Linked DNA regions of Acidicapsa acidisoli. The protein of the gene in region 1 binds, or shares a complex with, the protein of each later gene. Links are inferred from orthologs where the notes say so. Each region holds a gene or a part of one and is shown in the gene's direction. Other genes may lie near its edges.

The links.
Region 2: the proteins of trxB (region 1) and trxA are in contact, whole or in part, in a crystal structure (PDB 1F6M), measured with the Escherichia coli proteins. The link is inferred for Acidicapsa acidisoli from one-to-one orthologs.

Annotation. Positions count from the first base shown.
Region 1 is NZ_JAGSYI010000001.1:2,222,787-2,229,282, forward strand. The notes cover bases 2,537-5,320. They hold trxB (thioredoxin-disulfide reductase), read left to right. Parts: upstream 2,537-3,354; coding sequence 3,355-4,287; downstream 4,288-5,320. Other genes in these bases: OHL23_RS08945 (cytochrome P460 family protein), read left to right, coding at 2,537-2,609; OHL23_RS08950 (allantoinase), read right to left, coding at 3,039-3,248; OHL23_RS08960 (DMT family protein), read right to left, coding at 4,323-4,652; OHL23_RS08965 (YggS family pyridoxal phosphate-dependent enzyme), read left to right, coding at 4,707-5,320. Outside these bases: OHL23_RS08940 (IPT/TIG domain-containing protein), read right to left, coding at 1-1,249; more of OHL23_RS08945, read left to right, coding at 1,554-2,536; more of OHL23_RS08965, read left to right, coding at 5,321-5,459; OHL23_RS08970 (DUF167 domain-containing protein), read left to right, coding at 5,456-5,779; OHL23_RS08975 (sodium:solute symporter family protein), read left to right, coding at 5,855-6,496.
Region 2 is NZ_JAGSYI010000002.1:521,239-527,726, reverse strand. What follows is about bases 1-2,776. They hold trxA (thioredoxin), read left to right. Parts: upstream 1-1,099; coding sequence 1,100-1,453; downstream 1,454-2,776. Other genes in these bases: OHL23_RS12205 (response regulator transcription factor), read left to right, coding at 2,418-2,776; lexA (transcriptional repressor LexA), read right to left, coding at 1,519-2,124; thrB (homoserine kinase), read left to right, coding at 1-733. Also shown: more of OHL23_RS12205, read left to right, coding at 2,777-3,215; OHL23_RS12200 (sigma-54-dependent transcriptional regulator), read left to right, coding at 3,281-4,726; flagellar basal body rod protein FlgB, read left to right, coding at 4,859-5,221; flagellar basal body rod protein FlgC, read left to right, coding at 5,246-5,749; flagellar hook-basal body complex protein FliE, read left to right, coding at 5,787-6,128; flagellar basal-body MS-ring/collar protein FliF, read left to right, coding at 6,156-6,488. UniProt on the Escherichia coli protein: Participates in various redox reactions through the reversible oxidation of its active center dithiol to a disulfide and catalyzes dithiol-disulfide exchange reactions.

The DNA of each region.
Region 1 (6,496 bases):
TGGTGCCCGAGGGAGTTGGCGAACCAAGCAAATATGGGCCGACCGAGACGGAGTCAATATAGAGCGGACTGACCGCTTCGAAGGTTACCTGATAGTTGGCCGTTGTCATGCCGGGCGGCAAAGGCATCGCGCTCAGATCGAAAAAACCTTCGAGGGAGGGGTCGTTGCTGCCGAAGCGATCCAGCCGATTGCCGTTTGCGTCGGTCCAGCCGGTGACCGGGTTGCCGCGATTCCCGGAGAAATACGACCCTGAAACGAAGGTTACGGTGTACTGGTAGAGCGGATTGCCGTTGGCGTCGAGCGGCCGGGCGACGACATTGACTCCCTGCATGCCCTGTCCCGAGCGGAAATTGATTGTTCCCTCGATTGAGACAGTATTCGGGGCCGTCAGCATTTTTCCGGGAAAGCTGGCCAGATTGGCAGCCGTAACCGGGTAGAGGCGGTTGAGTGCGGCGATGTCGTCGAGGCGCAGCTCGCTGGGATTGGGAATGCAGTCGCCGCCGAAGGCGCTGCATTCGCCGTTGAGCGGCTCCATGACCGGCCAGCCGAGGATGCCGTTGGGTTCTGTCGAGCCAAGCGTCTGGGCATTGGGATTGACCTGCGAAAAATCGAGGCCGAGAATGCGCCCGAAGGCGCGCTCCAGTTGATAGCTCATCATAGCGAGCAGGTTTGCCGAGGTGGCGCAGCGGCCATTCAGCAGGATTACGCCATGAGCCAGGTTGGCGTTGACGCTCATGTTATCGATCCAGACAAGCAGGCTGTTCATGGAGCAGTTATCGGGTTCGCTGGCTCCCGCGCCTTCGAGCGCGTCCATGACGGAGCCGTCGGAGTCGAAGATCACGGCGACGGGTGTCGAAGTCGCGGTGGGAGCTACGTCGGCCGGGGCGTAGAGAAAGCCATTGCCTGCGAAGACATTGCTGCCGTTCACGTCTTCGGCGAGGCTGCCGGAGTCGGTGAGGTTGACTGCTGCTGTCGGCACGGCGCTCCAGATCGCGGCTGCGGCATCGACCATGGCGACGGCCTGCGCGTTCGAGACTGGTCCGAGCGGACCCTGATCGACGAAATACTTTACCTGTCCGCCGGGCCAGATCACCGGCTGGCCCATCACAGCGGGATTGAAGTAGCTCACTCCGGCGACGTACTTCGGGCCGCCGGCCAAGGCCGCAGATGGCGCGAAAAAGAACGCGACAGACGCTCCGATGAGCAGGCAACTGAACAGCCAAGGGGAGGGAAAAAGTCGCGGGAACATTCGAGCAAAGGCCTCCACCGAAGAAGACAGTGGAACTTCAACGGAACTTCAACGGCCAATGCTGGATGAACACGAGAACATCCGAAAAGGGCGAGCTACTGTGAGGGTTTTCTAACAGGAACGGATGCCGTTGGCGGACCACGTTCACTCCGCCCCTGACATCCCTCCCGCGCACTTGATACGAAGGTACCGGTCGATACCATCGTCCAATTGTTTTACTCCCTTGCCTCCGGCTTAATTGCAAGTGTTCCAGACGCACGTCACATCGGGTTTGGAAGGCTCTCTTTGCGGAGGAGAACACACGATGCCTGAACTTCTCAGGGAATCTACAGGCCTGCCGTGGATTGGCAGGTGGCGCGGAAATGATTGCCGTGTGGCGCTAGAACAGAATCTGAGGCTTGGAGTAATCATTGCAATGCTGGGCGCTTTGCTTACAGGTTGCACAGCGGACAAACATCCTTCCCAGGAGGAAAGCAACCTGGCCAATGCAGCTAAAGACGTTGCCATTCCATTGGAGGCAGGAAAGAAAAATAACCCCCTGCCTGAGACGGGCGAGGTCGTGAGCCAGGGGCAGGAAGTGTTTCTCGGGTCGTGCGCCCAATGTCACGCTCCCGACGGGCGCGGAGATACGAGTCTCGGGCACAGCATGGCCCCGCCTGCCATGGATCTCACCTCGGCCCACGTGCAGCACTGGAGCGACGCGGAACTGTTTTGGATCATACAGAACGGAGTTCGCCTCACAGGCATGCCTGCCTGGCGGTCGAGCATTTCCGAGAACGACACCTGGAAGCTTGCACGCTTCATCCACAGCCTTCCCCGGCTCGACTCCGCCTCCGCTTCCACAGCAGTCCCGTCACAGGCACAAGCCGCCATTCCTGCGCAGGACAAGTACGCCCTCAAAGTACTGAATGGCGTCGCGTTCTCCGAGTTCAAGGGATACGAAAGCTGGCCGGTGATCGCCATCAGTCATAACGGCAATACACTCGCCGCGATCCTCGGCAATCCGGCGATGATCAACGCCTACAAGGCGGGTATTCCCGGTAACGGCAAGCCCTTTCCCGATGGCGCCAAGATGGTGAAGGTCCATTGGATCGCGAAAGTGAATGTCGAGGAACCCGGTGCGCCGACAGTGCCAGGCACCCAGCATGACGTTGATCTCATGCTGAAGGACAGCAAGCGGTTCGCGGACAGCGGCGGATGGGGTTACGGCGCATTCGAGTATGACGCGGCGTCCAATGCGTTCAGGGCCGCCAACTTGAAAGACAAGCCGCCGCAGGGGAACGATGCCAAGTGCGGATTCGCGTGCCACACGGCAGTGAAATCAAAAGATTACGTTTTTACGGGCTACGGGCAGAGGTGAGCTCTCTTGAAGACGCCGTTTTCGGTAATTCGCAGATTTTGTTGACGAATTTAAGTTGCCTCCTTGAAGCGACCTAAAATGAGACTTTACGAGATGTTCGTTTCTGATCGGCCACACTACAATAGTCTTCGGTGATAGGCGAGCTAAAAATCCGGGAGCGACGACGCGTAGTCCGTCGAATCTGGTTTGTAAGGAGTTTTATAGCTCTCATGCTTGCATGTTTGGTCTTCGGTTGGATGAACGGTGGGCCGGTATTTCCGCGTGCCATAGGAACTTTCTTCAACCTGTTATGGACTGCTGGCTCGATAGCGTACCTTCGACAGCTACAACGGCGACTGAGGTAAGCTCGCCAATCAACCGCCCGCAAAACGACGTTTTCGGTAATTCGCAGAGGGCCGTCGAGGACTTCGCCGACGGCTCTGGGCCTGCTTAAATCTCCGGATAGAAGTCGAAGAAGGCGTCGATGCTCATGCGCAGCTGGCCCTCGATTTCTTCTCGGGAGCCTTCGAGTACGTGCATCGTGACATGCGCTTCTTGGCCATTGGCTAGTTTGAGGGTTGCGTCCTGCACCTGAGCGACTTCGCCCTCGGGCAGGAGGCGGAGACCGTAGATCAGAGTCAGATTCGCCATAAGCTTCATCTTATCTCCAGAAGAGAAGCGATGCGGTGCGGCTGGAAGTCGGGGATTGTTCCGGGTACTCCACTACAATTACCAAGTCCACATAAATCGCTGGGGAAAGATCACAATGCAGGAAATTCGCGATACCGTCATTCTGGGTTCCGGCTGCGCAGGCCTCACTGCCGCTATTTACACCGCACGTGCCAACCTCAAGCCGCTGGTGCTGGAAGGTCACGAACCGGGCGGCCAGCTTTCCATTACCACCCTGGTCGAGAATTTTCCGGGATGGCCAGATGGCATTCAAGGGCCGGAACTGATTGAAAACATGAAGAAACAGGCGGCGCGATTTGGCGCTGAGTTCAAGACGAGCCACCTGGTTTCGGTTGATTTGAACGTGCACCCGTTCCGGCTGAAGACGTCGAACGGAGAGTACGGCGCTCGTACCCTGATCATTGCCTCCGGCGCCAGCGCGCGCTGGCTGGGGCTGCCGAGTGAGCAGGCCTTGATCGGCCACGGCGTCTCAAGCTGCGCCACCTGCGACGGATTCTTCTTCAACGGCCAGGAGATTGCTGTCGTCGGCGGCGGCGATACCGCGATGGAAGAGTCGCTGTTTCTGACCCGGTTCGCGACCAAGGTTTACCTGCTGCACCGCCGCGAAAGCTTCCGCGCTTCGAAGGTGATGATGGAGCGGGTCATTGCTCATCCCAAGATCCAGATCCTGACCGACACGGTCGTCGACGAAGTGCTCGGCGTCGAGGAGAAGTCGGTCTGCGGGCTGCACATCCGCAATGTCAAGACCGGCGAAAAGTCAGTCCTGCCGGTGACAGGGTTCTTTCTCGGCATCGGTCATGAGCCCAATGCCAAGATGTTCCACGGCCAGATTGACCTGGACGACGAGGGATACATCCGCACGAAAGACAACGTGCTGACCAAAGTCGCAGGAGTCTTCGCTTGCGGCGACGTGCAGGACCGGCGCTATCGCCAGGCCATCACTGCAGCCGGGACGGGCTGCATGGCTGCGCTCGAAGCGGAGAAGTTCCTAGAAGAGCACGGACACTGAGGGCTGGCGTCGGCCACTCCTCAGTAGAACGTTGCTTACCATGGCTTGAAGACGAAGAACGCCGCGGCGACCAGGCAAAGCCCCGCCGCGGCGTGGTTCCATCGGAGCTGGGTTCCGAAGTAGAGCATGGTGAAGACGGCGAAGACGCAGAGGGTGATGATCTCCTGCATTACCTTGAGTTGCACCGGGCTGAAGCGTTCCGATCCGATCCGATTGGCCGGGACTTGCAGGCAATATTCAAAGAAGGCGATGCCCCAGCTTACGAGGATCACTTTCCAAAGTGCATCCTGGCGGTATTTCAGGTGTCCGTACCAGGCGATTGTCATGCAGATATTCGAGAGAATGAGCAATATTACTGTCCACATATCAGCTAGGATGACGGACGGTGGCCATGGGTTGTTGCATCGGGAGCGGGGGACATGAGCGAGCAAACAGAACGGCAGACGGTGATCCGGGAAGATCTTGCGCGCAATCTCGAACGGCTCGAAGACCTGATTGCAAGCTCGTGCCGTGCGGCCAATCGCGCTCGTTCCGAGGTGGAACTAGTGGCTGTCTCCAAGAATCATCCTGCGGAAGCGCTCGTTGCAGCCGTTGAGCTCCGCTTGCGCGTCTTTGGCGAAAACCGTGTACAGGAGTTTGCGGCCAAGTCTGTCGAGTTAGCCGCGGCCGGTGTTCGCGGCCGGATGCGGGCGCATCTGATCGGGCATTTGCAATCGAATAAGGCAGCGAAGGCTGTTGAGGTCTTCGACGCCGTCGATTCGGTGGATTCGCTGCGACTTGCGGAACGGCTCGATGAAGCCGCTGGGCGAATCGGCAAGCGGCTGCCGGTGCTGCTGGAGATCAAGCTCAGTCATGAGGAATCGAAGGCTGGTCTTGCCCCAGATTCGACCGAGCTGGCGGAACTGTTGGAAAAGCTGCCGTCGCTGCACAATCTGGAGGCGCAAGGTTTGATGACCATCGCTCCGCTGGATGTGCCGGAAGACGAGACTCGCGGCTGTTTCCGTGCGCTGAAGCTGCTGCGGGACCGTTTCGCGGTGGAGCATCCACGGCTCAATCTGCCGGTGCTGTCGATGGGCATGAGCGGAGATTTTTCGCTGGCCATCGCCGAGGGCGCGACCCGCATCCGCGTTGGAACGGCGCTTTTCGGGATGCGGCCCGGCTATCCGAAATGAGCGATGATACGGCGACGAGCTTTCTGCGAGATCATCCGGATGGCTGCTCGCTTGCGATTCGCGTTCAGCCGGGAGCGAAACGCACGGCAATTGCTGGCATCCACGGCGAAGGCGCCGATTCGCGGCTGAAAATCGCGCTCCAGGCGCCACCCATTGAGGGACGAGCGAATGAGGCGCTTGTCGATTTTCTGGCGGAAATATTCAGCGTTGCGCGCTCCGCTGTGATCGTTGCGTATGGCCAGACGGGCAGATCGAAGCTGGTGGTTCTAAGGGGCATTGCGCTTAATGTCGCCCGGAGCCGGATTCAGTCCCTGCTCTGACCGGCTCCGAGGCTTTTTCCGAGCCCCATCCGTTACACTCGCTTTAATTCGAGTCTGCGAAGGAAACGCCTGCCCATGTCGTCGCTTTACGTCATTCTGCTTGTTGTCATAGCTGCCGCGCTCATGGGCGTTTCGCTGTTTCGTGCCTCGCTGGTCAAGACCAAGGCGGATTATCTGGTTGCCGGGCGGTCGCTGCCGGCTACGGTGCTGGTGCTCACGCTGCTCACGTCGTGGATCGGTGCGGGGTCGCTCTTTGCCGGTGCGGAAAATGCGTACCGGAACGGATTTGCCGCGCTCTGGCAGGCTGGCGGCGGCTGGCTGGGCCTGTTGCTCATCTACTTCATCGCGCCGCGCGCACGAAAGTTCGCGCAATTCACCTTGCCGGATCTGCTGGAGGCACGCTACAACCAGACGGCGCGGGTTCTGGGCACGATCGCCATTCTCTTTGCCTACGTAGGCATCACCAGCTACCAGTTCAAAGGCGGCGGCAACGTACTGCACCTGATCTTTCCCGAGACCGTCTCGCCCGAGCTGGGCACCTACATCATCGCCGTCTTCGTCATCGTGTCGACGGCCCTGGCCGGCATGTCGTCGGTGGCGTATATGGATGTGGCTATCGGTTCGCTGGTCACAGTGATCTGCATCATCTCCGCACCAATGCTGTTTGTGAAGGCCGGTGGATGGACCGGTCTTCATGCGACGCTGCCGGAGACACAT
Region 2 (6,488 bases), on another replicon or contig:
GGCGCGGGAAGGGCGGGACGTGGTTCCGCTGGCCCTGCGGATGGAGAATCAGATTCCGTTGGGCATGGGCTGCGGTTCTTCCGCGGCTGGACGGCTGGCGGCGATTGCGCTTGCCTCGCATTTTGGCGGGTTGAACTGGAGCAGCGAGCGGATTCTGTCAGAGGCGTGTGCGCTGGAAGGGCATCCGGACAACGCGGCCGCGTGCTGGCTGGGAGGGATGGTTGTCGCCGCTTATGAAGGTGGGGTGATTCACTCGGCGCGGGTCGAGCCTCCCGCTGATTGGCGAGCGATGGTTGTGATGCCCACGGCGCCGCTGGCCACCAGCAAAGCGCGGGCCGTGCTCCCGGAGAGGTATTCGCGCGCCGATGCGGTCGCAAATATTCAGGCGGCGGCTCTTCTGGGACTCGCCTTTGCGCAGGGACGCGGGGACCTGCTGCGTCCGGCGATGGCCGACCGGATTCACCAGCCATATCGATCGGAGATCTGTCCGCTGCTGCCGCTTCTGCTTCCGCTAGCCGGGAGCGAGGGAATTCTGGGCGCAGCCTTGAGCGGCGCGGGACCATCGGTCTTGCTCGTACTTTCCGGAGACGAATGGGTCGCGGGCGCCTGCGAGGCGGTTCGGGATGCTATTTCCGGACAGGCGGAAGCGGAGATCCTGGCGGTCCGGTTTGAGCGAAGAGGTGTGACAAGAAACTTGAATTCCATCAATGAATTAGAACCGGCGGAAAGATAAGGGAGAGGCAAGGAGTTATCGCCGCTGAACCGCTTATTCCATGGTAGTTAGCAAGTAATACATCCCCCGATGGTGATTACCTTCAGTGTTACCTAAGATTTCTTGCTTTTGATCGGAAGAAAACCTAGATTCACCGTGTGGGCAGTTCTGGGGGAGGGCTGCTCTAGCGCCCGAGATTCCTTGATGGAGTCCGGGCGCTTTTATATTCAGGTTCATTTTGGGCTTGGTGCAGTTTGGGCTCTGGGTTTTTAGCCCTAGACCGTTGCCTTTGCGACTTCCGGCGATCAATTGCATCTCATAAACTGGCAGGTGCGGTTAGACTGACAGAGAGTGGCAATCTTGACTGTCAAGACCGCGAGGAGAATCATGGCCGGAAACGCAGTGTTTGAAGTGAGTGATGCAACGTTCGATCAGGAAGTGCTGCAATCGGAGCAGCCTGTCCTGGTAGACTTTTGGGCGGTTTGGTGCGGCCCCTGTAAGGCAATCGCCCCGATCGTTGACGATTTAGCGACGGCGTATGCCGGTAAACTGAAGGTAGTCAAGGTGGATGTCGACAAGAATGGCGCTACGCCTTCGCGTTATGGAATCCGCGGAATTCCGGCATTGCTGATCTTCAAGGGTGGTAAGGTTGCAGATCAGATTGTCGGGTATGTGCCCCGGGAAGTGATCGAAGAAAAGGTCAATCGCGTTCTGGCATTGTCTCCTGCCAGCGTGAATTAAGACATCAAAAAGCGGCCGGCGGCTTTAATGCCTGGCCGCTTTTTTGTCTCTAAGACAGCCATAAGTCAGCGATAGCGGCGGATGACTCCAAGGACTCGTCCCTGAATTGCGACCTGCGCGGCAGGGACGAAGATGGGGTCCATTTCTAGATTCGCCGGTTGCAGGCGTACTTGGCCGCCTTCCAGATAAAAGCGTTTTAAGGTGGTTTCCGACCCGCGCACCAGGGCGACCACAATCTCGCCTTGACGGGCGGTGCGGGTGCGTTCGACGAGGACGTAGTCGCCGCTGATGATGTGCTCGTCACGCATCGAATCACCCCGCACCTCAAGTGCGAAGACATCCTTGTTTCCCACCACATCATGCAAGGAGATGCTCTCGGTGTTCTCGGCCGCCTCGACCGGAAGACCGGCGGCAATTCTACCCATCAGGGGCAAGCGCTCGCTGGTCCGGGTGCGCGTGCCGACAGGCACAACGTCGATGGAACGGCTCCGATTGTGAACCCGGTCCAGCAGCCCCTTCTTTTCGAGGTTGGTGATGTGCTTGTGAACAGTGGCAAGCGACTTCAGATCCAATCCTCGCGCGATCTCTTCAAAGGAAGGCGAGTAGCCATTGCGGTTGACGAACGATTCCAGGAAGTCGAGAACCTCTTTTTGTCTGCGTGTAACAGCCATGGGCGCATTCTAGCGAATGAAAAGCGAAATAGCCAGAACTATTTTCGCTCTACCTTCCCCAACAGATTGTGAAGGCTGTCGGGCGCGGTGGGAGGATTCCAATGATCTTCCCCTCAGAAGTGTTCCATTTGGAAGCATTTTTGGGAATGCCTTTCAACTTCTCCCAATCCCGGAACTCTCCAGATTCTCCTAATGGAATTCCATTGAGGCACCTTCGGCTCACAGGGCAGTGTGGAGGTGAGGCAGTTGCCGCCAGCAAAAATACATGGCGTCTGACCTCCGGGAGCGAGTTCATGAAGTTGCTGATAGTCGAAGACGACCAGGCGCTGGCGATGTTCTTGAGGCGAGGCATGGAAGCAGACGGTCACCGGGTGCGTTGTGCTTATGACGGCGTCGAGGCTCTGGGGGCATTTCGGGACGAACTCCCGGATTTGACGATTCTGGATTTGAATCTGCCGGTGCTGGACGGGGAGCAGGCGCTTGCCGAAATGCGAGCTATCGACCCTCAGCTGCCGATCTTGATCCTGACCGGCCGGCAGGAAGTGGAAACGCGCATTCGGTGTCTTGATCTGGGCGCAGACGACCTGATGGTGAAGCCGTTCAGCCTGCACGAACTGCGCGCACGGTGCAGGGCACTTGTCCGGCGGAAACGGGAGGCGAGATTGATTCTCCGAGCAGGAGACCTTGAACTAGACCGGCTGGAGCATACAGCAAGGCGGGGGAATCAGGTAATCGCTCTGACCAACAAAGAGTTCGCGCTGCTGGAGCACCTGATGCTGAATCGAGGCCAGTGTGTCTCCCGGGTCGAACTACTGGATGCGGTGTGGGATATGGAGCCGGCCCAGACGACCAACATCGTCGACGTGTACATCAACTACTTGCGCCGCAAGCTGAAAGATCCTCCCCCGGGCTTCCTGTTGCGCACTGTTCGCGGGCAGGGGTATGTGGTGCCAACCGAGACGGAGATGCAGGTTTCGGTGCAGGCTTTGCTTGCAGCCCAAAACAGCCGGAACGCATTGGCGGGCACGGTTCCGATAGCGCATCCTGATCCGCTGAACAGTTCTGAATCCAGTCCGGTCCCGATCGCCTGAAGCAGTGAACTCAGAGAGCGATTCTCAACTCTTAGTTACATAACGCTATCCAAGGAGAGCAGCGCATGTTGCACAGTGTCATTTCGTCCGCAAATTCGATCGTTGCACCGACCGCTCCGCTGGTGTCGACCCGGTCGCGAACAAAGACTGTCCTGATTGCGAGTGCCGATGCGAGCCTTCGCGCACGGCTGCGCGAATGTTTGTCTGGCCTGCGCTGGCAGGTTCTGGAAGCTCCCGGCGGCGCGGAAGCCTGGCTGGCTGCCAAAACGGCGATGCCGCAACTGGATGCGATGGTCATCGATCCGTGGCTGGCCGATCTGGAAGTGAACGAGTTTCTATCGGAGTTTCATCGCGAAAACCCGCTTGTCGACGTGATGATGACCGACGGCACACCATTTCAAGAGGGCACTCGCAGTCCTCACCGCCAGGAGTTACTGTACGCACTGCGGAGCCTGGAGAGTGACACGGCGTCCTGGCAGGCAGCGCCCGAATTGGAGGAAAGAAGTGATTCCATCGCGCAACTCTTTCTTGCCCGTGGACAACAACGCCCTCAAGCGTTCGACTCTGGGCTCAGAAATCCTGTATGTATGTCGGCTTCGGAGAGCCCGTCCAGGCAGAGCAGCAATGACAAATCGACCGATCTGACTCGGCTGGCTCAGTCGCCTCAGCAAGGAGCCGGAATTCCCGTTTCTCTTGCCGGAGGTGGAGTGCCCGCAATGATTGTTGCCCGCCGCGAGGCCCAGACGGAACCTATTCCGGAGCTGATCGGATCCAGCGCGGTCATGCTGGATGTGAGCCGCCGCATCCGTTTGGTTGCCGCCAGGTCGACTCCAGTGTTGATTGAGGGGCCGACCGGGACGGGAAAAGAACTGGTAGCCGAGGCGCTGCACCGCCTTTCGACCCGAAGCCGTAAACCATTTGTTGCCATCAATTGCGCGGCTATTCCCGAGGCACTCCTTGAGGCGGAGCTTTTCGGTCACACTCGGGGTGCATTTACCGGCGCGGTACAGGGGCGAATCGGGAGGATTGAGTCGGCCGACGGCGGAACGCTGTTTCTGGATGAGATCGGTGAGATTCCGCTGGCGCTGCAATCGAAGCTCCTGCGGTTCTTCGAGAGCGGCGAGTTGCAGCGGATTGGGGATAACGAGAGGGTCAAGGTAGATGTGCGAATTGTTGCCGCGACCCACCAGCCTATGGCGGAATTAGCGCAGAAGGGGCTGTTTCGCGCCGACTTGTATTACCGGCTGGCTGTTTTTCTGATTCGGACTCCGGCTCTGTCGGAACACATGGAAGATCTGCCGCAACTCGTGGGTCATTTCCTGGAGAGGATGGGGCGTAAGTCGCCCGTGAAGCGGATCGATCCCGGCGCCATGTCAAAGCTCTCCGGTCACCCATGGCCAGGAAACGTGCGGGAGTTGGAGCATGTGTTGGAGCGAGCCGCGATTCTGGCTGGAGACGAGCCAGTGATTTCTCGGGATGAGATTGATTTTGGCTTGGTCCCGGTGAATTGAAGAAGCTTTGTTTGTGCTGTGATGCAGTTCCGGGAATTGCATTAGAAGTTTCTAGGCTGTGTCTGGTTCGCGTGGTTGAGCGAATGCAACTCTGCCAGCGAGTTCCGAAAGCGCAGAGGAAGTCAGGAGAGTATGCAGATAGCTACGGATTTAAGCGACAAAATTGCCAGGTATCTGGACCTCAATACCCGTCAGATCCAGTTGACGTCCGCCAATATGGCAAATATCGATACTCCCGGCTATCGCGCTGTAGGGATGGACTTTGAGGGCGAGATGCGGCAGGCGATGAATGCTATCGACTCGGACGAGGCGCTTCCTGAGCCGCAGTTGATCGCCGAGGATGGCCTGATTGTGCGGCCGGATGGAAACAACGTCTCGATGGACCGGGAGGGCTTGAATCTGGCCGAGGCGCAGTTGCGGTTCAAGGCCGGAGTGGCGCTGCTCAAGGGGCAGTACAACGGGATCATGGACGCGATCCACGCGGACGCGAAATAGAAACGCGGGAACGGGAGCCGACGAGTGAATCTCTTTGGAATGATCGATCAATCCGGATCGGCGATGCAGGCGGAGCGAATGCGCGCCGAAGTGGTGGCGGCCAACATGGCCAACGCGGAAACGACACGGACTTCTGCGGGCACGCCCTATCACCGCCAGCACGTGGTCTTTGCGGCTGGCAGAGGCGACCCGGAGTTTGCCAATCAGCTTGATGCGTCGATGGCTGCTCCGGGCCAGGGTCCCTTTTCCGGATTTGCGCCCGGGTTGCCTACGGGGTCGCTCGCTGGCGGCAATATCGCACCGGGAGTACACATTGCAGCGGTTGTGCAGGATACGGCGCCTCCGCTGAAGCGCTACGATCCCAGCCACCCAGACGCGGACGCTGAGGGATATGTCTCTTATCCGGATATCAACCCGCTTACCGAGATGGTCGACCTGATGGGAGCGACGCGGGCCTACGGCCTGAATGCTTCGGCAGTGCAGGCCGAGAAATCGATGATCAGTTCGGCCTTGGATATCTCCAAGTGAAGCCGGCTGCCGAATCGCAAACCAGAAAGGCAGATGCATGTTGCCAGTGACGCAGACTCCAGTTTCTCTCTTCGGTGCACCGCTCGAGGCCGGTCCGGCGAACGGTGTGGCATTCGCGCCCGGCATTACGGATTTACACGGCGCTGTTGCGGGCGCTCCGGCTCCCTTTGCCGACGTTTTCACCGACGCCATGGGGCAGGTGGAGCAGCTTGAGAAGCAGGCGAAGACGGCAATCGAAGGCCTGATGACGGGCAAGGGCGTGGATGTGCACGAGGCGATGATTGCATCGCAAAAGGCAGGGATGGGTTTTGAGCTGGTGCTCTCGGTGCGCAACAAGGCGCTGGCGGCCTACCAGCAGGTCATGGGAATGCAGTTCTAGCCGTTCAAGTCGGATTGATGGGGAGCCATGGCAGCTGGAGCACAGTTAGATAAGAAATCGCCGACTCCGGGGATTCCAGAGCCGGTCGGAGCGCAGGGTGCGCTCGGAGTCTTCGGGGATTACTGGAGCAAAGGTGCAGCGCAATGGGCGCTGTTGCCGCCTCGGCAGCGCAATTGGGCTTTGATCGGAGCAGCCCTCATCCTGGCAACGATCTCTGGTATGGCCTGGTACGGCACTCGAACGGATTGGCGAACGCTGTATGCCGGTCTCGATCCGGAGGATTCGCGGCAGATGGCGCAGGTTCTTACCCAGGCGCAGATACCATTCGATCTGGCGGCCAACGGAACGGCGATTCGAGTT